Regions from separate parts of the Serratia entomophila genome, predicted to be linked through region 2. Evidence: predicted binding sites of a transcription regulator. Region 2 holds the regulator's gene; the other holds the start of a gene.
What was found. The regulator Fur, encoded in region 2, represses iron uptake genes when iron is present. The targets are predictions, from matches to a motif close to ATAATAATGAGAACNACTATCAA.
Positions count from the first base shown of each region.

Region 1: the regulator Fur is predicted to act here: its motif matches at 5,023-5,045, upstream of exbB (tol-pal system-associated acyl-CoA thioesterase).

Region 1 is NZ_CP082787.1:4,270,899-4,285,498, forward strand. It holds gene KHA73_RS20480 (sucrose-specific PTS transporter subunit IIBC) at 1-1,025, shown strand, start outside; gene KHA73_RS20485 (sucrose-6-phosphate hydrolase) at 1,025-2,434, shown strand; gene KHA73_RS20490 (substrate-binding domain-containing protein) at 2,456-3,499, shown strand; gene exbD (TonB system transport protein ExbD) at 3,552-3,974, opposite strand; gene exbB (tol-pal system-associated acyl-CoA thioesterase) at 3,978-4,949, opposite strand; gene metC (cystathionine beta-lyase) at 5,407-6,603, shown strand; gene KHA73_RS20510 (DedA family protein) at 6,742-7,404, shown strand; gene KHA73_RS20515 (LysR family transcriptional regulator) at 7,416-8,336, opposite strand; gene KHA73_RS20520 (zinc-dependent alcohol dehydrogenase family protein) at 8,445-9,473, shown strand; gene KHA73_RS20525 (AraC family transcriptional regulator) at 9,478-10,350, opposite strand; gene yqhD (alcohol dehydrogenase) at 10,591-11,754, shown strand; gene dkgA (2,5-didehydrogluconate reductase DkgA) at 12,041-12,865, shown strand; gene KHA73_RS20540 (GH1 family beta-glucosidase) at 12,911-14,314, opposite strand; gene KHA73_RS20545 (PTS lactose/cellobiose transporter subunit IIA) at 14,311-14,600, opposite strand, start outside.
Region 2 is NZ_CP082787.1:1,288,849-1,303,448, forward strand. It holds gene nagE (N-acetylglucosamine-specific PTS transporter subunit IIBC) at 1-416, shown strand, start outside; gene glnS (glutamine--tRNA ligase) at 656-2,320, shown strand; gene chiP (chitoporin ChiP) at 2,868-4,271, shown strand; gene chiQ (ChiQ/YbfN family lipoprotein) at 4,319-4,645, shown strand; gene KHA73_RS06360 (beta-N-acetylhexosaminidase) at 4,656-7,313, shown strand; gene fur (ferric iron uptake transcriptional regulator) at 7,507-7,953, opposite strand; gene fldA (flavodoxin FldA) at 8,286-8,825, opposite strand; gene ybfE (LexA regulated protein) at 9,077-9,364, opposite strand; gene ybfF (esterase) at 9,622-10,395, opposite strand; gene seqA (replication initiation negative regulator SeqA) at 10,643-11,179, shown strand; gene pgm (phosphoglucomutase (alpha-D-glucose-1,6-bisphosphate-dependent)) at 11,256-12,899, shown strand; gene KHA73_RS06395 (PadR family transcriptional regulator) at 13,088-13,723, shown strand; gene KHA73_RS06400 (DUF3861 domain-containing protein) at 13,723-14,022, shown strand; gene kdpE (two-component system response regulator KdpE) at 14,029-14,600, opposite strand, start outside.

The DNA.
Region 1 (14,600 bases), 2.0 Mb from region 2:
TCATCCCGGCCATCGTCGCCTCCGGCCTGTTGATGGGCCTGCTCGGCATGGTGAAGACCTACGGCTGGGCGGACGCCAACAGCGCGCTGTTCGTGATGCTGGATATGTTCAGCTCGGCGGCGTTCATTATCCTGCCTATCCTGATAGGCTTCACCGCCGCGCGGGAGTTCGGCGGCAATCCTTATCTCGGCGCCACGCTCGGCGGCATCCTGACCCACCCCGCGCTGACCAACGCCTGGGGCGTCGCCGGCGGCTTCCACACCATGGATTTCTTTGGCCTGGAAATCGCCATGATCGGCTATCAGGGCACGGTGTTCCCGGTGCTGCTGACCGTGTGGTTTATGAGCCTGCTGGAGAAACGGCTGCGCAAGCTGATCCCCAATGCGCTGGACCTGATCCTGACGCCGTTCCTGACGGTCGTGATCTCCGGTTTTGTCGCCATGCTGTTTATCGGCCCTGCCGGCCGCGCGCTGGGCGATGGCATCTCGTTGGTGCTCAGCACCCTGATCGCCCACGCAGGCTGGTTCGCCGGGCTGCTGTTCGGCGGCCTGTACTCCGCCATCGTCATTACCGGCGTCCACCACAGCTTCCACGCCGTTGAAGCCGGTCTGCTCGGCAATCCGAACATCGGCGTCAACTTCCTGTTGCCGATCTGGTCGATGGCCAACATCGCCCAGGGCGGCGCCTGCCTGGCGGTGTACTTCAAAACCCGCGATGCCAAAATCAAGGCCATCGCCGTACCTTCGGCTTTCTCGGCCATGCTCGGCATTACCGAAGCGGCGCTGTTCGGCATCAACCTGCGCTTCGTCAAACCCTTCCTGGCGGCGCTGGCGGGCGGTGCCCTCGGTGGCGCCTGGGTGGTCGCCAATCACGTCGGCATGAACGCCGTCGGATTAACGGCGATCCCCGGCATGGCGATCGTGCAGGCCGGCTCGCTGTTAAGCTATATCATTGGATTGGTTATCGCCTTCGGCAGCGCCTTTGTTCTCTCTCTGCTGCTGAAATACAAAACCGAGGCGGCATGATGGAAGAACTGAGCTTGGTCAAACAAAGCGTCAGGGCGTTGATGAGCGGCATGCCGCTGGCGCTGCGCGATCCGCACCGCCCGGCCTGGCACCTGGCGCCGAGCGTCGGTCTGTTGAACGACCCCAACGGGTTTATTCACCATGACGGCGTCTATCACCTGTTCTATCAGTGGAACCCGCTGGGTTGCGATCACCGCAACAAATGCTGGGGCCACTGGCGGTCGACCGATCTGGTGCACTGGGAGCATCAGCCTATCGCGCTGGCGCCCGGCGCCTGCTACGACAGCCATGGCTGCTACTCCGGTTCGGCGGTGGTGGCGGACGGCAAGCTAACGCTGGTGTATACCGGCAACGTGAAATATCCCGACGGTTCGCGCACCGCTTATCAGTGCCTGGCGCAGGACAGCGGCCAGGGCGAGTTCGCCAAGCTCGGCCCGGTGCTGCCGCTGCCGCCCGGTTACAGCGGGCACGTGCGCGATCCGAAAGTCTGGCGCCACCGGGATAGCTGGTACATGGTGCTCGGCGCCCGCGATTTGCAGGATCGCGGCAAAGTATTGCTTCTGAGCTCCGCCGACCTGCGCAGCTGGCGGTTGCTGGGCGAGATCGCCGGCTCCGGGCTGAACGGCATCGGTGAATTTGGCTACATGTGGGAATGCCCGGACCTGTTCGCGCTGGACGGTGCGGAGGTCCTGATCTGCTGCCCGCAGGGGCTGGCGAAACAGGCCGAACGTTACCTCAATGTCTATCAGGCCGGCTATCTGATCGGCGAACTGGATTACCGTCAGGCCGCCTTCAGCCACGGCGCGTTCCGGGAGCTGGACGCCGGGTTCGAATTCTATGCGCCGCAAACCACGCTGGCGGAAGACGGCCGCCGCCTGCTGTTCGGCTGGATGGGGGTGCCGGAGCAAGATGAGGATGCGCACCCAACGCGGCAATATGGCTGGATCCACTGCATGACCTGCCCGCGTGAGCTGTCGTTGCGCGACGGCAAACTCTGCCAGCTGCCGGCGCGTGAACTGCAGCAGCTGCGCGGCGAGCACAGCCTGTGGCTGGGCGCGGCCGGCAACGCGCCAGAGCGGCCGCTGGGCTGCGCAGAGCTGCAGCTGACGCCACAGGGCGCCTTCAGCGCGGCCTTTGGTGAAGCGATGACGCTGCATTGGGACGGCGAGCTGCTGCGCCTGACGCGCCGCAATCTGCGCAGCGGGCAGCCGGAACACCGCTACTGGCGCGGCGAAGTCACGCATCTGCAGCTGTTGTTCGATCGCTCCAGCGTAGAGATTTTCATCAATCGCGGTGAGGCGGTCATGAGCGCGCGCTATTTCCCAGGGCCAGAGCCGCTGTTGCGCATGAGCGGTGACGGCGCTCTGGCGCTGGAACACTGGCCGCTGACGCCATGCATGCTAGAATGACGCATCCTCCGATGAACTCAGATGCCGTCAGTGAAAAAAAATAAACGCATAACCATCAGTGATATCGCCGCGCTGGCTGGGGTATCGAAATCGACCGCCAGCCTGGTGCTCAACGGCCGCAGCAAGGAGTACCGGGTGTCTGACGACACCCGCGATCGCATTCTGGCGCTGGCCAATGAGCACCATTATCAGCCCAGCTTTCACGCCCGTTCGTTGCGCTCCAACCGCAGCCACACCCTGGGGCTGGTGGTGCCGGAAGTCACCAACTACGGGTTTGCGGTGATTTCACGCGAGCTGGAAACCCTGTGCCGCGAGGCCGGGCTGCAGCTGCTGATCGCCTGCACCGACGAGAATCCGGCGCAGGAGATGATGGCGGTGAACAGCCTGGTGCAGCGCCAGGTCGACGGCCTGATCGTCGCCTCCAGCCAGCTCAACGATGCGGAATATCAAAAGATCAACGCCGGGCTGCCGGTGGTGCAGATGGACCGCCTGATCGCCGGTTCGCAGCTGCCGCTGGTGATCACCGACTCGCTGAGCTCCACCGCCGCGCTGGTGGAGAACGTGGCGCGTCAGCACCCGGATGAGTTCTATTTCCTTGGCGGCCAGCCGCGCATTTCTCCCACCCGCGATCGCCTGGCCGGTTTTCAGCTTGGCCTGGAGCGTGCGGGAGTAAGCTGCCGGCCGGAATGGATCATCAACGGCAACTACCATCCCAGCTCGGGTTACGAGATGTTCGCCCAGCTGTGCGCTCAGCTGGGGCGGCCGCCAAAGGCACTGTTCACCGCCGCCTGCGGCCTGCTGGAAGGGGTGCTGCGCTACCTTAACCAGCATCAGCTGATGGACAGCGACATTCACCTGTGCAGTTTCGACGATCACTACCTGTTCGACTGCATGACGCTCAAGATCGACACGGTGGCGCAGGACTGTCGTGCGCTGGCTCAGCACAGCTTCGACATGGTCAGCGCCCTGATCGACGAACGGCCGCTGGAGCAGAACGCGCTCTATCTGCCCGGCAACATTCACTGGCGCCATGCCGGTTCGAAGGCGCAGCTGAGCAGCCGCTGATTCCAGGCCATAAAAAAGGGCGCCGGAGCGCCCTTTTCAATGCAACCAGCCGCTACTTGGCGGCGCCTTCCATACCCACCAGCCCCACTTTCAGGTAGCCGGCCTTGCGCAAGGTGTCCATCACGCTCATCAGCGTTTCATAGTCCACGCTCTTGTCGGCCTGGAAGAAGATGGTGGTCTCTTTATTCGCCTGAGTGCGTTGATCCAGCACCGACGTCAGCTGATCGGCATTAACCGGCTGATCGCCGACATACAGCTGCTTGTCGGCTTTCACCGACAGGAATACCGGTTTCTCCGGCCGCGGCTGCGGTTTGGCGGAAGAAGCCGGCAGATCGACGCGAATATCTACCGTTGCCAGCGGCGCGGCCACCATAAAGATGATCAACAGCACCAGCATGACGTCGATAAACGGCGTCACGTTGATTTCATGCAGTTCGCCGCTGTCGTCCAGATCTTCATTTAAGCGCATCGCCATAAATCACCCCACCCGCAGTTGGTGTGCGTGCTGTGAGCGTTTGGCTTCCGCCGTCGCCGCCAGATCCAGATCGCGGCCCTGCAGCAGCATCACCTGCGCCGCCACGTCGCCAACCTGGGCGCGGTGGCCGCCGATAAGGCGAGCGAAGATGTTGTAGATCACTACCGCCGGGATTGCGGCAACCAGGCCCAGCGCGGTCGCCAGCAGCGCCTCCGCGATGCCGGGAGCCACGACGGCCAGGTTGGTGGTCTGCGAGTGGGCGATGCCGATAAAGCTGTTCATGATGCCCCAGACGGTGCCGAACAGGCCGACGAACGGCGAGATGGCGCCGATGGTGGCCAGGAAACCGTTGCCGCGGCCCATGTTGCGGCTGTAGGCCGCCACGCGGCGCTCGAGGCGGAAACCGGTACGTTCCTTGATGCCGTTGTTGTCGTTGGATCCCGCCGACAGCTCCAGCTCGTTTTGCGCGTCGTTCAGCAACACCGCGCTAATGCTCTCTTCGGAGAAGTTCTGCGCCAGTTCGGACGCCTCATCCAGCGAACGCGCGTCGGCCAGCGCCAGCTGTTCGCGGCGCAGACGGCGCCTGGCGCGGAACAGCTCGCTGCCTTTGGCGAACAGGATGGTCCAGGTAACGATAGACGCCAGCACCAGGCCAATCATCACCGCTTTCACCACGATGTCGGCGTGTTGGTACATGCCCCAGACGGACAGGTCCATGCCACGGGTTTCCGGCGGCTGGATAGTCGGCGCCGGATTCAACGGAGTCACGCTCTCTGGCGCCGCAACGGCAGGCGCGGAGCCTGGAGCAACGCTTTCGGTAACGGCGGGGGCGGTCGCCGGCGCAGCCTGTGCGCTACCCGCCAGCCCAACCACCAATACCATCGAAGCCATCAGGCCGCGGCCGAAAGCCTTGCCCCATTGCGCCCGGCCCTGGCCGAACGATCCTTGATTTAAATTCTTGCCAGCCGTTTTCACGCTGTGCCTCCACCCGTTACCGATCAAAATTAAGGAATAATTCAGCGTGCGATCATATCAAACCAATCAGGGATTGATAGTAGTTCTCATTATTATTTACCAAATAATCGGCAAAATTTCGCCATCCTGGCCTTCACCTCCCTCCAATCGGTGTACTTGGCGTCTGTTCGGCCCTATAGGCACCTTTTATAGGGCTATTTCGTTACTTTTCTCCCACAGGGGCATAACAATAAGCCCGCTTCCCGGCATTTTATCTATGTCCGGCGCGGTTACCGATAAACTCACTTGTTTATCGGCATGCGGCAGTAGGATGGCGTGCGCCAAGCGTCTGGGGCAGAAGATTATAGCCGTTTCCGCATCTGGATGTTAAAACGTCTGGATGGCTATAATGAGTCGTGGTAACGTAAGGACCATCGCAAACGGGCAGTGCAGAGCAACCAAAGGTGAGCCAGGCAACATGACGTCAAAACATATCGAAACCACGCTGATCGGCGCCGGCCGCGGCAAACGCTACACCCAAGGCTCCGTTAACCCCGTTACCCAGCGCGCTTCCTCGCTGGTGTTTGAATCCGTCGCCGCCAAAAAGCACGCCACCGCCAAACGCGCTCACGGCGAGCTGTTCTATGGCCGCCGCGGCACCCTGACCCATTTCGCCCTGCAGGACGCGATGGTGGAACTGGAAGGCGGCGCCGGCTGCGTGCTCTACCCCTGCGGCGCGGCGGCGGTGGCCAACGCCATTCTGTCGTTCGTCGGCGCCGGCGACCACCTGCTGGTAACCGGCTCGGTCTACGAACCCACCCAGGATTTCTGCACGCATATTCTCGGCCGCATGAACGTCGCCACTACCTATTTCGATCCGCTGATCGGCGCCGGCATCGCTGACCTGATCCAACCGAATACCCGCGTAGTATTTCTTGAATCCCCCGGCTCCATCACCATGGAAATCCAGGACATTCCCGCCATGGTGCGGGCCATCCGCGCCGTGGCGCCGGAGGTGGTTATCATGATCGACAACACCTGGGCGGCGGGGGTGCTGTTCAAGGCGCTGGACTTCGACATCGACATTTCCATCCAGGCCGGCACCAAATACATTATCGGCCACTCCGATTACATGCTCGGCACCGCCGTCGCCAACGCGCGCTGCTGGGACCAACTGCGCGAATACTCCTACCTGATGGGCCAGATGGTCGATGCGGATACCGCCTATATGGCGAGCCGCGGCCTGCGCACGCTGGGCGTGCGGCTGAAGCAGCACGAGCGCGGCAGCATCGAAGTCGCCAGCTGGCTGGCCGGCCGGCCGGAGGTCGCCAGGGTCAATCACCCGGCGCTGCCCGGCTGTAAAGGCCACGAGTTCTACCGCCGCGATTTCAGCGGCTGCAACGGCCTGTTCTCCTTCGTGCTGAAAGAACGCCTGAACGACGCGCAGCTGGCCGACTACCTCGACAACTTCCGCCACTTCAGCATGGCCTACTCCTGGGGCGGCTTTGAGTCGCTGATCCTGGCCAATCAGCCGGAAGAACTCGAGGCTATCCGCCCGGCGGGCGGCGTCGACTTCACCGGCACGCTGGTGCGCCTGCATATCGGCCTGGAAAACGTCGACGATCTGATCGCCGATCTGGCGGCCGGTTTCGAACGCATCGCCAGTGCGCGCTGACTCGCAGTGCGGCAATTTTCTTCGTCTCGTTTAATGTCGGCTTAAGCTATTAGCGGTACACTAACCGGATAGATACGGTAACCGCCGCATCCTGGAGAACGTGACCCCGGGCGCAACCGGCATGCAACAGGACATAAAATGGATGTATTACGAGAGATAGTTCACGCGCTTTGGCACCAGGACTTTGTCGCCCTTGCCGACCCGAGCGTGATTTGGGTGGTTTACGCGGTGCTTTTCACCACCCTGTTTTTAGAAAACGGATTACTGCCAGCTTCCTTCCTGCCCGGCGACAGCCTGTTGCTGCTTTCCGGTGCCCTGATCGCCAAAGGCGTGATGGGTTTTGTCCCCACCCTGTTCATTCTGACCCTCGCCGCGGGCCTCGGCTGCTGGCTGAGCTACCTGCAGGGCCGCTGGCTGGGCCATACCGGCCTGGTGAAGGGCTGGCTGCTGCAGTTGCCCGCCCAGTACCACCAGCGGGCGCACAACCTGTTCAACCGCCACGGGCTGATGGCGCTGGTGATCGGCCGCTTTCTCGGCTTTGTCCGCACCCTGCTGCCGACCATGGCGGGTATCTCCGGCCTGAACAGCGCGCGCTTTCAACTGTTCAACTGGCTGAGCGCGGTAGTGTGGGTCAGCGCGCTGGTTGGCCTGGGCTATGCCTTCAGCCAGATCCCTCTGGTGAAACGCTATGAAAGCCAGGTGATGACCGGGTTGATGCTCTTACCGCTACTGCTGCTGTTTATCGGCCTGTTGGGCGCCATGCTGGTTATCTGGCGTAAAAAGCGCGCCGCCTCTTCCTGAGGGCCGGTTCCCTACAACGCCTTCTCGACCAGCGCCAGGCTGGGGGGCAACTTGCTCACCAGCCTGTCCACCGCCAGCCGCACCTTCAGCGGCAGGTGAGGCGTCTGCGGCCACAGCGCATGCACCTCAAAAGACGCGCCGGGACGATCGCGCAGCAACCGCACCAGTTCCCCTTTCAGCAATTGCTCGCGCACCAGCCAGCACGGTAGCCAGGTGATACCGAAACCCGCCGTGGCGGCGTCGGCTATCGCCTGCAGATCGTCCATCTGCAGCCGCCGGCTCGGCATCACCTCCCGCAGCGTGCCATCGGGCTCAAGGAGCTGCCAGCTGCGCACCACACCGGCGCGCGAGTAGGTTACCGCCGCGTGCTGCGCCAGCTGTTCGATACTGTAAGGCTCGCCGCAGCGCTGCAAATAATCCGGCGCGGCGCACAGCGTCATGCGGTGGTCGCCGATACGCCGCGCCACCAGATCGCCGCTGTCGGCCAGGGCGCCGTTGCGGACGACCAGATCGAAACCATCCTCAATCAAATCCACAACGCGATCGTTGAACGACAGATCCAGCTCCAGCCCCGGATGTTCGCGCATCAACTCGGTCAGCAGCGGCGCGATGCACATGCGGCCAAACAACACCGGCATCGATACCCGCAAGCGCCCGCTCACCTGCCGCTTGCCCGATTCCAGCAGCGTCTCTGCGGTGCGGATCTCCTCCAGCGCCCGCAAACAGCGTTCGTAAAACAGCGCGCCGTCGTCGGTCAGGCTTTGGCTGCGGGTAGTGCGGTGAAACAGCCGCACGCCCAGCCGCTGCTCCAACCGGGCTACGGTTTTTCCCACTGCCGAGCGAGAAAGGTGCAGCCGGCTAGCCGCCAGCGCAAAGCTGCCCGCCTCCACCGCGGTGACGAACACCGTAATGCCGTTCAACCGGTCAGTCATGTTTTGTCGCCCTGAGAGAAACAATGAAAGGAAATCTTATCGCCACTGGCGATCTGCTATCAACGATAATATCAGCAGGTCTGTTTATCGCTGAATTTGGAGCCAATCATGAGTGAAACCATGCAACGCTGGACCATGAGCGCCCTGGGGCGTCAACATCTGCAGCTGACCGAAAGCGCCATTCCGCAGCCGGGGCCGCACGAGATCAGAGTGAAAGTGAAGGCGGTATCGCTGAACTACCGCGACAAGATGGTGATAGAAACCGGCATGGGGCTGACGCTGCCGCAGCCTTTTATCCCGGCTTCCGACATGGCCGGCGAGGTGGACGCCATCGGCCCCGGCGTCAGCCGCTTCCAGCCCGGGGAACGGGTCATTTCCACCTTCAGCCCCGGTTGGATCGACGGCCGACAAAAACCGCACGGCGATGCGCGCACGCCGCCCTACCGCACCCTTGGCGGTTTTTATCAGGGCATGCTGGCGGAATACGTCGTGCTGCATGAAGACTGGCTGGCGGCGGCGCCGCAGTCGCTGGACGACGTGCAGGCCAGCACCCTGCCGTGCGCCGGGCTGACCGCCTGGTTCGCGCTGGTGGAACAGGGCCGGCTGAGCGCCGGCGACTCGGTGCTGGTGCAGGGCACCGGCGGCGTGGCGCTGTTCGCGCTGCAGATCGCCAAAGCGCAAGGCGCCGAGGTATACGTCACCTCCGGCAGCGAAGAAAAACTGGCGCGCGCCAGGGCGCTGGGCGCCGATCACGGCATCAATCGCCAGCAGGGCGACTGGGTAGAGGAAATTTATGCGCTTACGCAGGATCGCGGGATTGACCACGTGGTGGATACCGTCGGCGGCCCTAACCTCGGCAACTCGCTGCGCGCCGTGGCGGTGGGGGGACGCATCTCGGTGATCGGCGCGCTGGAAGGTTTCGAGGTTTCGGCCCCCGTCGTCCCGCTGCTGCTGAAATCGCCGGTGATCCAGGGGATCGGCGTCGGCCACCGCCGCGCGCTGGAAGATCTGGTACGCGCGGTGGACGTCAACCGGCTGCAGCCGGTCATCGATCACGTTTACCGTTTCGACCAGCTGCAGCAGGCGCTCGATCACCTCGATCGCGGGGCATTCGGCAAGATTGTCCTGACCCCCTGAGGGATTAGCCCTCCAGCAACAGCGGGTTGGTCTCGCGCAGCCGGGCAATCTCGTCGCTGGGCGTCACGCCGAAGAAACGTTTGAATTCGCGGCTGAACTGCGACGCGCTCTCGTAGCCGACGCGGATCGCCGCTGTGCTGGCCTTGAGCCCGTCATGCACCATCAGCAGCCGCGCTTTGTGCAGGCGATAGGATTTCACGTACTGCAGCGGCGAGGTGTTGGTCACCGCCTTGAAGTTATGATGGAACGCCGACACGCTCATGTTGACCTCGTTGGCCAGCTGTTCGACGTTGAGGCTGTCGGCATATTGGTTCTCTATCCGCCGCAGCGCCTTGGCTATCTGGCTGAAGTGGGTGTGGCGGTTCACCAACTCCTGCAACGATGCGCCACAGCTGCCGCGCAGCACGTGATACAGCATTTCACGGACGATCTGCGGCCCCAGCACCCGCGCATCCAGCGGCTTGGCCATCACGTCCAGCAGGCGTTCGGTGGCGCACATCAGCTCCTCCGACAGTTCGGCCAGGTTCACCCCGCTGCTTTCCGCCCGCGGTTTCATCAGATAATCGTCATCGCCGATGTCGATCAGCAGATCCTGCAGCATCTGGGTATCGATATTCACCGCCAACCCTACCAGCGGCTGTTCCGGGCTGGCGAAGGTTTCGCATTCAAACGGCAGCGGCACCGTCATCAGCAGGTAATGGCGCGGATCGTACTGAAAAACCCGATCGCCGCAGTAACCGACCTTATGGCCCTGGAAAATGATCACGATCCCCGGTTCATACATCACCGGCTGCCGTTGGCTGTGATGGTCAACGTACAGGATCTTCACCCGCGGCACCGGCGAAGGGGTATAGCCGTTGCCGCCGGCAAAGCGCATCGCCTGGCGCGCCAGGCGGCGGCGCGGTTCATCGATTTCAATCACGGAAACACCCTCTTACAGTCAGAACGATTCGGCATAAATAATAATTCAAACACATCAATTTCTACAGCAGCCTGTAGGAATAGGCAAGACATCGACAGGAATGAGCATTGTGCGGCTGGCCTAAGTTACTGACAATACACCCCAGTTATTTTTTGCGCCCAGGGCGCCAGCCTGACACCGAGAGAGAAACCGCTCATGCAAAACTTTATTCTGCATACCCCAACCAAAATCCTGTTCGGCAAGGATCAGATCGCCGAAGTGGCCAAACAGATCCCGGCGGACGCGCGCATTCTGATCACCTACGGCGGCGGCAGCGTGAAGAAAAACGGCGTGCTGGACCAGGTGTACAGCGCGCTGGCCGGGCGCAACGTGCAGGAATTCTCCGGCATCGAGCCGAACCCGACTTACGAAACGCTGATGAAGGCGGTCGACGTAGTGCGCGCGGAAAACATTGATTTTCTGCTGGCGGTCGGCGGTGGCTCAGTGGTGGACGGCACCAAGTTTATCGCCGCCGCAGCGCGCTACACCGCAGACAGCGATGCCTGGCATATCCTGAAAACCGTCGGCAGCCAGATAGCCGACGCGGTGCCGATGGGCTGCGTGCTGACGCTGCCGGCCACCGGTTCCGAATCCAACAGCGGCGCGGTGATCACCCGCAAGAGCAGCGGCGACAAGCAGCACTTCTTCTCCCCGCACGTGCAGCCGCTGTTTGCGGTGCTGGATCCGGTGGTGACCTACTCGCTGCCGCCGCGCCAGATAGCCAACGGCGTCGTCGACGCCTTTGTCCATACCCTTGAGCAGTACCTGACCTACCCGGTCGACGCCAAAGTGCAGGACCGCTTTGCCGAAGGCCTGCTGCTGACCCTGCTGGAAGACGGCCCGCGCGCGCTGGCCGAGCCGGAAAACTACGGGGTGCGCGCCAACGTGATGTGGAGCGCCACCATGGCGCTGAACGGCCTGATCGGCGCCGGCGTGCCGCAGGACTGGGCGACCCACATGCTGGGCCACGAACTGACCGCCATGCACGATCTGGATCATGCGCAGACGCTGGCTATCGTGCTGCCGGCCCTGCTGCATGAGAAAAAAGCGCAGAAGCGTGAAAAACTGCTGCAGTACGCCGAGCGCGTCTGGGGCCTGCGCGACGGCAGCGAAGATGACCGCATCGACGGCGCCATCGCCGCCACCCGCGCGTTCTTCGAGCAGATGGGCGTGCCGACCCGCATGGCCGACTATCAGCTCGACGGCGGCAGCATTCCGGCGCTGATCGACAAGCTGCATCAGCACGGCATGACCGCGCTGGGCGAGCACCAGGACATCACGCTGGACGTGAGCCGACGCATATATGAAGCGGCGCGTTAATCGCAAACCGCCAGTTTCCTGCTAGGCTATAGTTTCTGCTTACCCTTTCTGCCTCCTGCGCCCGGCCGATCACCGGGCGCAGTTAAGCGCTTCATCTGCGCTGCCGATCGAACCGAAAAATGTCATTGGGTTAAACAAGTCACGGGGGCTCGGCGACCAGGCTCTCCCTCGCGACCGCTGAAATCGGGTGGGCAAACTCGGCAACCGCGCCGTTTGCCAACTAGAATTTACCTATAGCCGTTCCGATGCGCGCAAGCATCGGCAATCAGTTCACAAGGAGATGCGCATGACAACGCAACAACCCATCATCAAACTCCACGATGGTAATCTGATGCCGCAGTTGGGTCTCGGCGTTTGGCAGGCGAGTATTGAAGAGACCACCAACGCGGTGACCAAAGCGCTGGAAGTGGGGTATCGCTCCATCGACACCGCCGCGATCTACAAGAACGAGGCAGGGGTCGGCGCCGCGCTGCAATCTACCGCGATCCCGCGCGACGAACTGTTCATCACCACCAAGCTGTGGAACGACGACCAGGGCGACCCGCAGGCCGCGCTGGAAGCCAGCCTGGAAAAGCTCAAACTGGACTATGTCGATCTGTACCTGATCCACTGGCCGAAGCCGCAGCAGGACCAGTATGTCGATGCCTGGCGCGGGTTGATCAAACTGCGCGAGCAGGGGCTGGCCAAGAGCATCGGGGTGTGTAATTTCCATACGCCGCACCTGCAGCGCTTGCTGGATGAAACCAGCGTCGCGCCGGTCATCAACCAAATAGAGCTGCACCCGCTGCTGCAACAGCGCCAGCTGCGGGCCTGGAACGCCACCCACCACATCGCCACCGAATCCTGGAGCCCCTTGGCGCAGGGCGGCGAAGGGGTCTTCGATCAGGAAGTGATCAAGAAACTGGCTGAAAAATACGAGAAAACCCCGGCGCAAATCGTGGTGCGCTGGCACCTGGACAGCGGGCTGATCGTGATCCCGAAGTCGGTCACGCCGTCGCGCATCCGTGAAAACTTCGAGGTGTTTGATTTCAAACTGGATAAGGACGAACTGAGCGAGATTGCCCAGCTGGATATCGGCAACCGCCTGGGGCCGGACCCAGACTCCCTGTAATGCCGCGCGCCCTCTCCCGCCGGGAGAGGGCCATTTCATTCTTCGCTACAGACGCTCGCCGTTGCTGGCGATCACCCGCTGATACCAGCCGAAGCTCTGCTTTTTCCTGCGCGCCAGGTTATTGGCGTGATCGACATACACAAAGCCGTATTGCTTCTGATAGCCGTTAAGCCAGGAAAGCAGATCGATAAACGACCAGGGATAATAACCGCGCACGTCGGCGCCCTGCTCGATCGCCGCGCCGATCGCCTGAATATGATCGCGCAGATAGTCGATGCGCGGTTGATCGCGCACCTCCCCCTCGACGATCGGATCCTTGGCGCCCAGCCCGTTCTCGGTGATGTAAATGGGGATATTGCCGTAGCGTTTGACGATACGGCCAATGGCGTCGGTCAGCCCCTGCGGATAAATCTCCCAATCCCAGTCGGTGTAAACGCCGTTCGGGTTGCGCACCAGTTTGAACAGCCCCTTGAAGCCCAGCTCCCGCCCGCTGCCCTTCTGGCCGCTGGTGTTGATGGCGTAACCCTCTACGTCCTCGTTATGCGCCACCATCTCGCGCTTGTAGTAGTTCAGGCCGATAAAATCGACGATATTGTCCTTCAGCAACGCCTCATCCCCCGGCGCAAACTGCGGCACGCCGAACGCCTGCTGCGCCATCGCCAGCAATTCCGCCGGGTATTCGCCCTTCAGCACCGGATCGTACAACCAATGGGTGAAGATCCCCTCGGCTATCTCGCAGGCGCGGCGATCCTGCGGTGAATCGCTGATCGGATCGTGCGGCTGCATCACGTTAACGAAGCCGATCTGTCCGTTGATCCCCAGTTCGCGGAAGCTTTTCACCGCGCGGGCGTTGGCCAGAAACACGTGATGGCAGGCCTGAATGCCCTTTTTCGGATCCTTCAGGCTGGGCGGGTGCGCGCCGGTAACGTAGCCCATGCCGATAAACACCACGGTTTCATTGAAGGTCGACCAGAGATCGACCCGATCGCCGAAGCGCCGGTAGCACAGGCGGGCATACTCGTCGAAGGCCTCGACTATCTCACGCGACTCCCAGCCGCCGAACGCCTCCTGCAGCGCCTGCGGCAGATCCCAATGATAAAGCGTGATCATCGGCCTGATGTTGTGCTTCAGCAGTTCGTCGATCAGGTTGCTGTAGAAGGCGATCCCGGCTTCGTTCACCTGCCCGCGCCCCTGCGGCAATATTCGCGGCCAGGAGATCGAGAAGCGATAAGTCTGCATGCCCAGCTCCGCCATCAGCGCCACGTCTTCTTTGAAGCGATGATAGTGATCGACCGCCACGTCGCCGTTGGTGCCCTGATAGGTGGTGCCGGGCAGGTGCGAGAACAGGTCCCAGTTGGACGCCCCCTTGCCGTCGGCCTCGAAGCCGCCCTCAACCTGATAAGCCGCGGTCGCCGCTCCCCAGAGGAAATCTTTTGGAAATACGCTCATTGGCTCTGCACCCCATTTTGCTCCAGTAATCGATAAATTCGCACCAGCTCCTCCACCAGATCGCGCGCCAGCATGGCGTTCATGATGTGGTCCTGCGCGTGCACCATAATCAGGTTGACCGGCAGCTTGCCTTCGCCTTCGTCAAAGCCAATCAGTTCCGTCTGGGTGGCGTGTGCGCGCTTCGACGCCAGCTGCGACTCCGCCAGCAGGATATCCACCTGATCCCACTGATATTTTCGTGCCGCATACAGCGCCTGCATGGCGCAGCTGCGCGCCTCGCCGGCGT
Region 2 (14,600 bases):
CGCTCGATCAGGTGCCTGACGAAGCCTTCGCCAGCAAAGCGGTAGGCGACGGTCTGGCGATCCGCCCGACCGACAAAACCGTGGTAGCGCCGGCCGACGGCACCCTGGTGAAGATCTTCAACACCAATCACGCCTTCTGTCTGGAAACCGACAAGGGCGCCGAGATCGTGGTGCACATGGGGATCGATACCGTGGCGCTGAACGGGCAGGGCTTTAAACGCCTGGTGGAAGAAGGTGCGGAAGTGAAAGCCGGCCAGCCGATCCTGGAGCTGGACCTGGAGTACCTGAACGCCAATGCACGCTCGATGATAAGCCCGGTGGTGGTCAGCAACTCTGACGACTATGCCGGCCTGGCGGCGCTGGCGAGCGGCTCTGTGGTTGCCGGCCAGACCAAGCTGTTCGAGATCCAGAAGTAACGGGTTTTACCTGAGTAGTACCCGGGGTGTTCACGCGTCATGACGGCGTTCACCCTGATTTCGGCGGGAAGAGAGCTGTCTCTTCCCGCTTTTTTTATCTGCGCTTGCCCTGCAATGGTGCATTGCACGATGCGGGTGCGGCGTCCTGCATTTTTTCGTGAAACAAACGGTTGTTTCCGGGCGTGGCTTGTTGGAACATAGGCGGTTATGTGTAGCGCTTTGCATTGAGGAATAGTGAAATGAGTGAGGCTGAAGCCCGCCCAACCAATTTTATCCGTCAGATCGTCGATGAAGATCTGGCGTCGGGGAAACACACGTCGGTTCATACCCGTTTCCCGCCGGAGCCTAACGGTTACCTGCATATCGGCCATGCCAAATCCATTTGCCTGAACTTTGGCATCGCCAAAGATTATCAGGGCCAGTGCAACCTGCGTTTTGACGATACCAACCCGGTGAAAGAAGACATCGAGTTCGTGGATTCGATCAAGCACGACGTGGAGTGGCTGGGTTTTGAGTGGAGCGGCAACGTCCGTTATTCCTCAGATTATTTCGACCAGTTGCACCAGTATGCGGTTGAGCTGATCGCCAAGGGCCTGGCCTACGTCGACGAGCTGTCGCCTGAGCAGATCCGCGAATACCGCGGCAGCCTGACCTCGCCGGGCAAAGACAGCCCGTACCGCAACCGTAGCGTGGAAGAAAACCTGGCGCTGTTCGAAAAAATGCGCAACGGCGAATTCGCCGAAGGCACCGCCTGCCTGCGCGCCAAGATCGACATGGCTTCGCCGTTTATCGTCATGCGCGATCCGGTGCTGTACCGCATCAAGTTCGCCGAACACCACCAGACCGGCAACAAGTGGTGCATCTACCCGATGTACGATTTCACCCACTGCATTTCCGATGCATTGGAAGGGATCACCCACTCGCTGTGTACGCTGGAATTCCAGGATAACCGCCGCCTGTATGACTGGGTGCTGGATAACATCACCATTCCATGCCACCCGCGCCAGTACGAGTTTTCGCGCCTCAACCTTGAATACGCCATCATGTCGAAGCGCAAGCTGAACCTGCTGGTGACCGAAAAGGTGGTTGAAGGCTGGGATGATCCGCGTATGCCGACCGTATCCGGCCTGCGCCGCCGCGGTTACACCGCTGCCTCTATCCGTGAGTTTTGCCAGCGTATCGGCGTGACCAAACAGGACAACAACGTCGAAATGGTGGCGCTGGAATCTTGCATCCGTGACGATCTGAACGAGAATGCGCCGCGCGCCATGGCGGTGCTGGATCCGGTGAAAATCGTCATCGAAAACATGGGCGAAGGTGTGGAAATGGTCACCATGCCAAACCACCCGAACAAGCCGGAAATGGGCAGCCGCGAAGTGCCGTTCAGCCGCGAGATTTATATCGACCGCGCTGACTTCCGCGAGGAAGCCAACAAGCAGTACAAGCGCCTGGTGCTGGGCAAAGAAGTGCGCCTGCGCAACGCCTACGTGATCAAGGCCGAGCGGGTTGAGAAAGACGCTGAAGGCGAGATCACCACCATCTTCTGCAGTTACGATGCCGAGACGCTGAGCAAAGATCCGGCCGACGGGCGCAAGGTGAAGGGCGTGATCCACTGGGTTTCCGCCGCGCACGCGCTGCCGGCTGAAATCCGCCTGTACGATCGCCTGTTCAGCGTGCCGAATCCGGCGGCGGCGGAGGACTTCCTCGCCACCATCAACCCGGAATCGCTGGTGATCAAGCACGGCTTCGTTGAGCCGAGCCTGGCGGCCGCACAGCCGGAGAAAGCCTATCAGTTCGAGCGCGAAGGCTACTTCTGCGCCGACAGCCGTTACTCCTCGGCCGAACATCTGGTGTTTAACCGCACCGTCGGCCTGCGCGACACCTGGGCTAAAACGGAAGCCTGAGCATCGCCGCGGTAATGCATAAAAAGCGCAGCTTAGGCTGCGCTTTTTTTATGTCATCAGCCGGTAATTTTTTCGCGCTTTATTTCCCTTCGTAATTTCAATCATCAATTTCTTGATAAATTCCGTTATTTTCATAACTATGATTTATATATTCGTGATGCGAATTAATGTCATTTGTAGAGCGCTCTCAGGTTTTTTCTTTTGGCTGACGTATTTTTGCGGGCTGAAACCATTAATCGTCTTTGGTTGACCTGATATCAATATTTATTCTGATTTTATTGAATTTTTTATTCGACACGCTCTTTGCATACTGCCTTAACAAAATCTCATTGATATGTGCTCTTTGTCATACTTTGACAACTCTCTGTCATTTTTCATTTGATAATTCGCGTCGCGAAAAATAGTCTAGCTGTAGCAATAAGTGCTGTGGGGTTTCGGTCTGCGGCAATTTTTTTTACCCGGTTGGGTTTTTTATTGGCAGTCGTGCAGGGCAGTGGTGAACACGGGCGGCTGCAACTTTTAAAGTTAAGTCAAAGAGGAATTTCATATGGGTACGCACGGTGCTCAGCGTAAAACGCTGGCGCTCGCAGTTGCGGGCGCGCTGTTGGGAACAGGGTTTGCCATGGCCCCTGAGGCGCAAGCCGCAGGGTTTATCGATGATTCCACGCTGACCGGCGGCATTTACTACTGGCAACGTGAGCGTGACCGTAAAGATCTCAACCCGACCAGCGACGATTACAATAAATACACCACCAACCTGTCGCACTCCACCGCCAACCTGAGCCTGGACTTCGCCTCGGGCTATGCCTGGGACATGTTCGGATTGGACGTCGGGACCTTCACCGCCATCGAACTGGCGGAGTCCAGCGCCAGCGGCCACCCGAACGAAATCGCGTTCTCCTCGAAAAACCGTACCTACGATGAAGACTATTCCGGCGATAAAGGCGGGATCAGCCTGTATAAGGCCGCCGGTAAATTCAAATACGGCCCGATCTGGGCGCGTGCCGGTTACATTCAGCCAAGCGGGCAAACGCTGTTGGCGCCACACTGGAGCTTTATGCCGGGCACCTATCAGGGCGCGGAGGCCGGGGCCAAGTTTGACTACGGCGACGCCGGCGATCTGAGCTTCTCCTATATGTGGACCAACAAGTACAAAGCGCCGTGGCATATCGAAATGGACGACTTCCGCCAGAACGATAAAAAAACCGGCGTGTCCTATCTGCACTCGCTGGGCGCCAGGTACGACTTCAAAAACGATCTGGTGTTGGAGGCCGCCTTCGGCCAGGCCCAGGGTTATGTGAATCAGTACTTCACCAAGGCATCTTATAAATTCAACCTGCTGGGCAACCCGCTGACCACCAGTTACCAGTTCTACGGCGCTGAAGACCGCATCAGCGACAAGAACGATCCGAACAGCATCTATGACGGTCTGGCCTGGCTGCAGGCGCTGACCTTCGGCTACACCACCGGCCAGTTCAACTGGCGTCTGGAAGGCACCATGGTCAAGGCGGAAGGCAACCAGGGCTTCTTCCTGCAGCGCATGACGCCGACCTACGCGTCGTCCAACGGTCGCCTCGACGTGTGGTGGGATAACCGCTCCGACTTCAACGCCAACGGCGAAAAAGCGCTGTACGCCGGGGTGATGTACGATCTCAGCAACTGGAACCTGCCGGGCATGGCGGTCGGCGGCTCTTACGTCTACGCCTGGGACGCCAAGCCCAGCACCAACCCGGTTTACGATCAGAGCCAGCGTCTGAAAGAGAGCGCCTGGAGCCTGGACGCGATGTACACCATTCAGGAAGGCCGCGCCAAGGGCACGCTGATCAAACTGCACTACACCCAATACGACAACCACACCAACATCCCGAGCTGGAGCGGCGGTTACGGCAACATCTTCCAGGATGAGAAAGACGTCAAATTCATGGTCATCGCGCCATTCACCATCTTCTGATGCGTTCCCCGGCGCTTGCGTCGGGGAAACTTAACGGGAATATAACGATGAAAAAAATCATGCTGACGTTGGCCGCCGTGGCGGCGCTGAGCGCCTGCGCGCAGCCGGCCGCACCGCAGGAAGACAGCAAGTTGAAACAGGCTTACAGCGCCTGCATCAATACCGCGGAAGGTTCCCCGGAGCGGCTGCAGCCGTGCAAGGCGGTATTGAACGTGCTGAAGCAAGAGAAGCAGCACCAGCCGTTCGCCGAGCGCGAAACGGTGCGGGTGATGGATTACCAGAACTGCATTCAGGCGGTTCACAGCGGTAACGGCCAGGCCTACGACGCCCAGTGCGGCAAAATTTGGCAAGAGATTCGCGATAACAATAATTAAGGATGAGAACATGAACGGCTTCAAATTGAGCGCGCTTGCCGCGCTGACGGCGACCCTGGGATTATTTGGCGGCATGGGGAACGCCATGGCTAACCAGCAGCTGGTGGATCAGCTGAGCCAGCTGAAACTGAATGTGAAAATGGTCGACAACCGCGCCGCCGACAGCGGCGTAGACTGCGCCGCATTGGGCGCCGACTGGGCGGCCTGCAACCGGGTGCTGATCACCCTGAGCAACGACGGCCAGGCGATCAACGGCCACGACTGGGCGATTTACTTCCATAGCGCCCGCCAGACCCTCAAGGTGGATAACGCACAATTCAAGATAACCCACCTGACCGGCGACCTGTACAAGCTGGAGCCGACCGACAAATTCAGCGGTTTCCCGGCCGGCAAGGCGGTGGAGATCCCGATCGTCGCCGAATACTGGCAGCTGTTTAAAACCGATTTCGTGCCGCGCTGGTACGCCACCGCCGGCGACGCTAAACCGAAAATTCTGCTGAATACCGATACCGAAGACCTGAACCAGTTCGTGGCGCCCTTCACCGGCGACCAGTGGAAACGCACCAAGGATGACAACAACGTCCTGATGACGCCGGCTTCGCGCTTCGTCAAAAACGCCGAGCTGAAAACCTTGCCTACCGCAGCGCTGCGCGGCCAGATTGTGCCGACCCCGCTGGACGTGAAGGTGCATCCGCAGGATGCCGATCTGAGCAAGGGCGTGGCGTTGGATCTGAGCGCGCTGGTTAAACCGGCGGCCGAGGCCGTCAGCCAGCGCTTCGCGTTGCTGGGCATGGCGGCCAACGCTCAGGGCTACCCGATTAAAACCGCCATTCAGCCGGGCAAGTTCAGCGGGCCTCTGGCGGTGCCGGGCGCCTATGAGCTGAAGATTGGCGGCCGGGAAGCGCAAGTGACCGGCTTCGATCAGGCCGGCGTATTCAACGGGCTGCAGTCGATTTTGTCGCTGGTGCCGGCCGATGGCAGCGGCAAAATTGCCACGTTGGACGCCAAAGACGCGCCGCGCTTCCAGTATCGCGGGCTCTTCCTCGACGTGGCGCGCAACTTCCACCATAAAGACGCGGTGCTGCGCCTGCTTGACCAGATGGCGGCCTACAAGCTGAATAAATTCCATTTCCACCTGAGCGACGACGAAGGCTGGCGCATCGAAATTCCGGGCCTGCCGGAACTGACCGCAGTGGGGGGCCAGCGCTGCCACGATCTGAGCGAAACCACCTGCCTGCTGCCGCAATATGGCCAGGGGCCGGAAGTGTACGGCGGCTTCTTCTCCCGCCAGGACTATATCGACATCATCAAATACGCGCAGGCGCGCCAGATTGAAGTGATCCCGGAAATCGACATGCCGGCGCACGCGCGCGCGGCGGTGGTTTCCATGGAAGCGCGCTACAAAAAGCTGCACGCCGCCGGGAAAGAGCGTGAGGCCAACGAGTTCCGCCTGGTGGATCCGACCGATACCTCCAATACCACCTCGGTGCAGTACTTTAACCGCCAAAGCTACCTGAACCCGTGTCTCGATTCATCCAAACGCTTTGTCGACAAGGTGATCGGTGAGATCGCCCAAATGCACCAGGAGGCCGGGCAGCCGCTTCGCACCTGGCACTTTGGCGGTGACGAAGCGAAAAACATTCGTCTGGGGGCCGGTTACACCGATTTGACCAAGCGCGAAGCCGGCAAAGGCGTTATTGACCAGAGCAAAGAAGACAAGCCTTGGGCGAAATCCCAGGTATGCCAGGCGATGATTAAAGAGGGCAAGGTGGCCGATATGGAACACCTGCCGAGCTATTTCGGGCAGGAGGTTAGCCAACTGGTGAAGGCGCACGGCATCGACAGAATGCAGGCCTGGCAGGACGGCCTGAAAGATGCAAAGAACGCCAAGGCGTTCGCTACCTCGCGCGTGGGCGTGAACTTCTGGGACACCCTGTACTGGGGCGGTTTCGACAGCGCCAACGACTGGGCTAACAAGGGCTATGAGGTGATCATCTCCAACCCGGATTACGTCTATATGGACTTCCCGTACGAAGTGAATCCGGATGAGCGCGGCTACTACTGGGGTACCCGCTTCAGCGACGAACAGAAGATGTTCAGCTTCGCGCCGGATAACCTGCCGCAGAACGCTGAAACCTCGGTAGACCGTGACGGCAATCACTTCGCCGCCAGGAGCGACAAACCCTGGCCGGGCGCCTATGGCATTTCCGCCCAGCTGTGGAGCGAAACCCAGCGCACCGACCCTGAGATGGAGTACATGATCTTCCCGCGCGCTCTGTCGGTGGCGGAACGTGCCTGGCACCGCGCTGCCTGGGAACGGGATTATAAAGCCGGCCGCGAGTACAAGGGTGGGGAAACTCACTTTGTCGATGGCAAAGCCCTGGCTCAGGACTGGCTGCGCTTCGCCAACCTGCTGGGGCAACGAGAGTTGGCCAAGCTGGACAAGGGCGGCGTCAGCTATCGCCTGCCGGTGCCGGGCGCCCGGGTGATGGGCGGCAAGCTGGAGGCGAATATCTCTCTGCCGGGGCTGGGCATCGAGTACTCCACCGACGGCGGCAAGCAATGGCAGCGTTACGACGCCAAAGCCAGGCCGGCGGTGAGCGGCGAAGTGCAGGTTCGAGCGGTAAGCCCGGACGGCAAGCGTCACGGCCGCGCCGAGAAAGTTTAAGTCAGGTAGTGCGGCCCGCTGCGTGTCGGCAGCGGGCCGATGTTGAAGTGAGGGAAGTACGTGGAGCTGTGCCGCTGCAATTGTTCCATTTCATGACGTGATCTTTCCCCGGCTGGCCCGGGGATTTTTTTTGCCCGCCGGCGACAGGCGTAAAAAAACCGCCCTGAGGCGGTTCTTTAATCCCGATAACGGGTTACTTCTTGTCGTGCAGCGTATCGTCTTCGCGGCAGTCGCCGATTTCACAGTGGCCGTACAGGTACAGGCTGTGGTTGGTGAGCTTGATGCCGTGTTGCTTGGCGATATCACGCTGGCGCGCTTCGATGGATTCATCGCTGAATTCGATCACTTTGCCGCAGTCCAGGCAAATCAGGTGATCGTGGTGGTGCTGCTGGGTCAGTTCGAACACGGATTTACCGCCTTCGAAATTGTGACGAGTCACAATGCCCGCATCATCAAACTGGTTCAGCACGCGGTAAACCGTCGCCAGTCCGATTTCTTCGCCCATATCTATCAGTTTTTTGTACAAATCTTCCGCACTGACGTGATGGCATTCCGGATTTTGCAGTACTTCCAGGATTTTGAGTCGCGGAAGCGTGACTTTTAAGCCGGCCTTCTTCAATGCGGTGTTGTTGTCAGTCATGCGGATTCAGTCCTGTTACTATGCTAATCAAGTTGAGGCGTTCTCGCCTGTGGCATCGGTCGGCACAAAGAGTTAATTGCGTCTCATTATAGAACCGGTTGTCCTAAATGGAAACCGCCGGTTGTTAACAAAGATATAATTGCACTATTGCATGTTGTGCATGCAACGCTTTGATGGGTGGGATAAACCGATATCTCAGTCTACCGTGACGATGTGGGAAGTTACCAATCTGTAACTTCTATTGCAGCAATCCATACTGCCGATGACGGCCCTGCTGGCAACACTATGCACTTTGCAGGGCTATTGTTCAACCTTTGGACGGCAATGGCCGTTTAGCCAAGGATTTCGGCCAGGCTCAGCTCTTCGACTATCTGCTTGACCCAGGCTTCGACACGTTCGTTGGTCAGCTCAGGCTGACGGTCTTCGTCGATCGCCAGACCGATGAAGTTGTTGTCGTCCGCCAGGCCCTTGGAGGCTTCGAAGTGGTAGCCTTTGGTCGGCCAGTGGCCGACGATGGCCGCGCCGTGCGGTTCGATGATGTCGCGAATGGTGCCCATCGCGTCACAGAAGTATTCCGCGTAGTCTTCCTGATCGCCGCAGCCGAACAGCGCCACCAGTTTGCCGTTGAAGTCCACTTCTTCCAGCGTCGGGAAAAAGTCATCCCAGTCGCACTGCGCTTCGCCGTAGTACCAGGTTGGGATACCCAGCAGCAGGATATCGAAAGCTTCCAGATCTTCTTTGCTGCTTTTGGCGATGTCGTGAATTTCAGACACATCGTCGCCAAACTGTTTCTGAAGAATTTTCTGGATCATTTTGGCAATGTTTTCGGTATTGCCAGTGTCGCTGCCAAAGAAAATGCCTACAGTAGCCATATCGCGTATAACCTTTAAATTCAATTAATTGCATTACACGATGTTAGTGCTGACCCCGCTAACACCGATTAAAATGATGCCATGGCAAGAGCTGGCGGGCGCCATCAGGGCGCTGTCTCTTACCGGTAAACACGTATCATGCCAGAAATTTACTCCGGGGTTTTATCGCATTTATGCGATGCCGGAGGAGAGTAAAGCGGTGCTGATCCGGCGTCATCCATAACGCCGCGCCGCACGTGCGGCCGAAGAGATCAATGTTCTGGCTGTTCTTCCGCCAGTTGCGCCAGCAGCATTTGCTCGATGAGCTCGCTGCGGCTGATGTTGCGCTGTTCCGCCAGTTTGTTCAGGGCGTCCACCGCATCCGCGTTGATTTTCAGCTCTACGCGCCGCAAACCACGCACTTTATCGCGCCGTAGCTGATTGCGCTTATTGATTCTAAGCTGTTCATCGCGAGATAGCGGGTTGGTTTTCGGGCGCCCCGGCCGGCGTTCATCTGCGAACAGATCCAGCGTCGTGCGATCCGTTTGTTCTTTTGCCATAGGTAGCGGTACTGCAAGGGAGTTTGCATCAAAAAGCGCTTACACGCTTCCGGACGGTTCGGTTAACACACTTCGGGCCAATAAACCCTAACCCAAATTCACCCCCAGACTGGCGTTAGCGAACACGCTGGACGTGGCGGCAAAATTATAGCGCGCCATATTACCCCAGCAGATAGAGCAACGACAATGCTTAACTGAGGCGTAAACGCGCTAAGCCGTTATCTCTAGCGCGTTTTTTCGCCAGCAAGGGCGGTTTTTCAGGCTTCGTCGAGAAAACGGTGGATGGCGCGCAGCACCGCTTCCGGTTTTTCGGCATGTACCCAGTGGCCGGTGCCCGCCACCACGTGAGCGCGTGCCTGCGGGAACTGGCGGGCGATGTCCGCGCGGTAGCTGTCTTGCACATAAGGCGACAAGCCGCCGCGAATGAACAGCGTCGGGTGCGGCCAGGCCGGCACTTCTTGCCAGCCGGTCACGTTCTCGTACTGCGCAATCAACACCGGCAGATTGAAACGCCACTCGCCGTTGTGGAAGGATTTCAGCAGGAACTGGATCACCCCTTCTTCCTGCAGATAGTCGCGCATCAGCTGGGCGGCCTGCTGGCGCTGGGTGATGCCGGCGGCGCTGACGGCCTTCAGGGCGTCGAAGATTTCATCGTGACGACGCGTGCGGTAATCCACCGGCGCCACGTCGATGACGATCAGTTTGTCGACGCGATCGGGCGCAATGGCGGTCAGCGCCATCGCCGCTTTGCCGCCCATCGAGTGGCCGATGACGATGACTTTCGCCAACTGCAGGTCGTCGAGCAGCGTCAGCAGATCCTGCGCCATGGCCGGATAGGTCATCTCTGCGGAACGCGGCGACAGCCCGTGGTTGCGCAGGTCGACCTTGATGACGCTGTGGCGCTGGTTCAAATCGCGCGCCAGCACGCCGAGGTTGTCCAGATTGCCGAACAGGCCGTGGATCAGCAGCACCGGCAGGGCGTCTGACTCGGCGGCCAGCAGTTGATAATGTAATTTCATGGCGAAGTTCATGCTGAGAGAGTTTCAGATTAGGGTATCATGATTGAATCGCACGATGAATAACGCGGATTTTTAACGGGCGGGCGCCGCAGCCAACAAAGATGCAGCTTGAAGTGTGACGGGTATAGGTATTAGTCTGCATTTTCCGTTTGGCGGCACTTAGTGGTGTTCGCCCCTGCGCTTTTAACCTTATAATCCCATGGCTTGAATGCAGAATCTGGCTTCAGGTTCTAAGTAGAAAAAACAGTACTGGATAAAGATGAAAACTATTGAAGTCGACGAAGAGCTTTACCGCTATATTGCCAGCCACACGCAACACATCGGTGAGAGCGCGTCCGATATTTTACGCCGCATGTTGAAATTTACCGCAGGCCAGCCGGTGCGCGCCGTGCCTGCGGCCGGCGCTCAGTCCGCCGAGCCGGAAAAGGCGGCTGTACAGCGCCCGCGCGACCGCGTGCGCGCCGTGCGCGAGCTGCTGCTGTCGGATGAGTACGCTGAGCAGAACAAAGCGGTTAACCGTTTTATGCTGGTGCTTTCCACGCTGTATACCCTCGATGCCGCCGGCTTTGCCGCCGCCACCGATGCGCTGCATGGCCGTACCCGCACCTACTTTGCCGGCGATCAGCAAACCCTGCTGGCCAACGGTACGCATACCAAGCCGAAACACGTTCCAGGCACCCCTTACTGGGTGATCACCAATACCAATACCGGCCGCAAGCGCAGCATGATCGAACACATCATGCAGGCGATGCAGTTCCCCGCGGAACTGACTGAGAAAGTTTGCGGCACCGTTTAATTTAGCGAACAGCCCGTCACGATGGCCGTGCGCGACATATTGCCCGGTCACCGACAGGGATGAGGGAGATATGTCGATGGCGAATAGTCCACGTGCCGGGCAGCCAGCCCAGCAAAGTGATTTGATCAACGTAGCCCAGCTGACGTCGCAGTACTATGTGCTGCAGCCTGATGCAGGCAACGCCGCGCACGCGGTGAAGTTCGGGACTTCCGGCCATCGCGGCAGCGCGCTGCGTCACAGCTTTAACGAAGCGCACATCCTCGCTATCGCTCAGGCGATCGCCGAAGTTCGCCGCCAGCAGGGAACGACCGGTCCATGTTACGTGGGCAAGGATACTCATGCGCTGTCAGAGCCGGCCTTTATTTCGGTGCTGGAAGTGCTGACCGCCAACGGCGTCGACGTGATCGTGCAGGAAAACAACGGTTTTACGCCGACCCCTGCGGTATCGCACGCCATCCTGTGCCACAACCGCCAGGGCGGCGCACAGGCTGACGGCATCGTCATCACGCCTTCCCATAACCCACCGGAAGACGGCGGCATCAAGTACAACCCGCCGAACGGCGGCCCGGCCGACACCAACCTGACTTCCGTGATCGAAAAGCGCGCCAACGAGCTGCTGGCTCAGCAGCTGAAGGGCGTTCAGCGCCAGTCGCTGGACAAAGCCTGGAACAGCGGCCACCTGCATGCCAAAGATCTGGTGCAGCCCTACGTTGAAGGGCTGGTTGACGTGGTCGACATGCCGGCCATTCAGCGCGCCGGCCTGAAGCTGGGCGTGGATCCGCTCGGCGGCTCCGGCATTGCCTATTGGCAGCGCGTGGCCGAGCATTACCAGCTGGATCTGACGCTGGTGAACGACTCCATCGATCAGACCTTCCGCTTTATGCATCTGGACCACGACGGCATTATCCGCATGGACTGCTCGTCCGAGTCGGCGATGGCCGGCCTGCTGGCGCTGCGCGATAAATTCGATCTGGCGTTCGCCAACGATCCGGATTACGACCGCCACGGCATCGTGACGCCGAAAGGCCTGATGAACCCGAACCATTATCTGGCGGTGGCCATCAACTACCTGTTCCAGCACCGCCCGCAGTGGGGCGCAGACGTCGCGGTAGGCAAAACGCTGGTTTCCAGCGCGATGATCGACCGCGTGGTGTCCTCCCTGGGCCGCAAGCTGGTGGAAGTGCCGGTCGGTTTCAAATGGTTCGTTGACGGCCTGTTCGACGGCAGCTTTGGCTTTGGCGGCGAAGAGAGCGCCGGGGCGTCCTTCCTGCGCTTCAACGGTACGCCGTGGTCGACCGACAAAGACGGCATCATCATGTGCCTGCTGGCGGCGGAAATCACTGCGGTGACCGGCGAGAACCCGCAGCATCATTATGACGATCTGGCCAAGCGCTTTGGTGCGCCGAGCTACAACCGCATTCAGGCGCCGGCTACCCATGCGCAGAAAGCCGCGCTGTCCAAGCTTTCGCCGGAAATGGTCAAGGCCAGTACGCTGGGCGGCGATCCCATCACTGCCCGTCTGACCACCGCGCCGGGCAATGGCGCGTCGATCGGCGGTCTGAAAGTGATGACCGACAACGGCTGGTTCGCGGCCCGTCCTTCAGGCACCGAAGAGGCTTACAAAATCTACTGTGAGAGCTTCCTGGGGGCAGAGCACCGCGAGAAGATCGAGCACGAAGCGGTAGAGATCGTTAGCGAAGTCTTGGCTTCCGCGAAATAATTTTTCCCTTCGCAAGATAAAAAGCGCTGTTTTTACAGCGCTTTTTTTATGTCTGCAATTTAGATATATCTATTTTGCAAAAGCCGCTTGTGGATTTAGATATATCGATCTAGATTAGATATATCGAAGTTGTTTAGATATATCTAAATGGCCTCGTCAATTCACTGTCCACTATGAGGTTCCATACCATGTTCCATCGATTAGGTTTACACCGTCATCACCATCATCATGAATGCGAAGCAGGGCGCGATCGCCGCCATCGCGGCGGGCGCCATCACTTTGGCGGCGACGGCGAAGAGCGCGGCCGGGGCGGGCGCGGTGGGCGTCACCGCATGTTCGAGCACGGCGATCTGCGCCTGGTGCTGCTGGCATTGGTGGCGCGCAAGCCCAGCCACGGCTATGAGCTGATCAAGGCGATCGACGAGGCGTCTTCCGGGCTGTACGTGCCAAGCCCCGGGGTGATTTACCCGACGCTGACGCTGCTGGAAGAGCAGGATTTCCTCGAGCCGCTCACCACCGGCAACGGCCGCAAAAGCTACCAAATCACCGCCGCTGGCCAGAGCGAGCTGCAAAAGCACCAGCAGGTGGTTGAGGTGATCCTGGCCCGGCTGGCCGGCGCCGGGCGCGAGCGGCACCCGCAGGGCAACCTGGCCGAAGGGATCTTCGACGCCATGCATCGTTTGCGCAGCCTGTTGCGCGGCAACGTGATGCGTGCCGATCTCACCCCGCAGCAGGTGGAGCGCATCAATGCGGCTTTACTGACCGCCGTCGCGGCGATTGAAAGCGAAATGAACGTTAAACCCGCAGAACAGGAGAACGAGTGATGCCAGGCCACCGTTTTAAAATCACCGTAGAAGCCCTGAGCGATCGCCAGGGCAACCCGGTCGAGAAAGCGCCGCTGAGTTTTGAAGTGGAAAACCACGACGATATTTTCGACATCGTCGAGCGCATTCAGGCGCGGGAGGATCTGAACTTCGGCCGGCAGCAAAGCGCAGCCTTCGCCGTGGGGCTGAAATTGTTCTCTGAAGTGATGATCGAAAACCGCAAACACCCGGTGTTCGCCCCGCTGCGCGAGGCGTTCAAGGCGTTTATGGTCGGCTTGAAAAAAGGGCCGACTGAGTAAACATCTTTAAGGCATAAAGCGGTAGCCGACGCCGGTTTCGGTCAGCAGATGCCTGGGCCGCGCCGGGTCGACCTCCAGCTTTTGCCGCAGATGGCCCATATAAATGCGCAGGTAATGGCTGTGTTCCACATAGTTCGGCCCCCAGACGTGGCTCAGCAGTTGGCGCTGAGTGATCACTTTGCCGGAGTTGGCCAGCAGTTCCGCCAGCAGGCGAAATTCGATCGGCGTCAGGTGCAAATCTTCGTCGTTGCGCAGCACCCGGCGGTTAACCAGATCGACGGTGATTGCCGAAAAGCTGACCAGCGGGCTTTCCTGTTGGCTGGAGGAGTGACGGCGCAGCGCCACCCGCACCCGCGCCAGCAGTTCCCCGATGCCGAACGGCTTGCTGAGGTAGTCGTCCGCCCCGACGTCCAGCGCGGCGATTTTGTCCTCTTCGGCGTTGCGCGCCGACAGCACGATCACCGGAATGGCGCTCCACTGCCGCAAATCGCGGATATAGCTTAGCCCGTCGCCGTCCGGCAACCCCAAATCGAGGATGATGAGATCCGGCTTGCGCGTGCCGGCTTCAATCAGCCCAC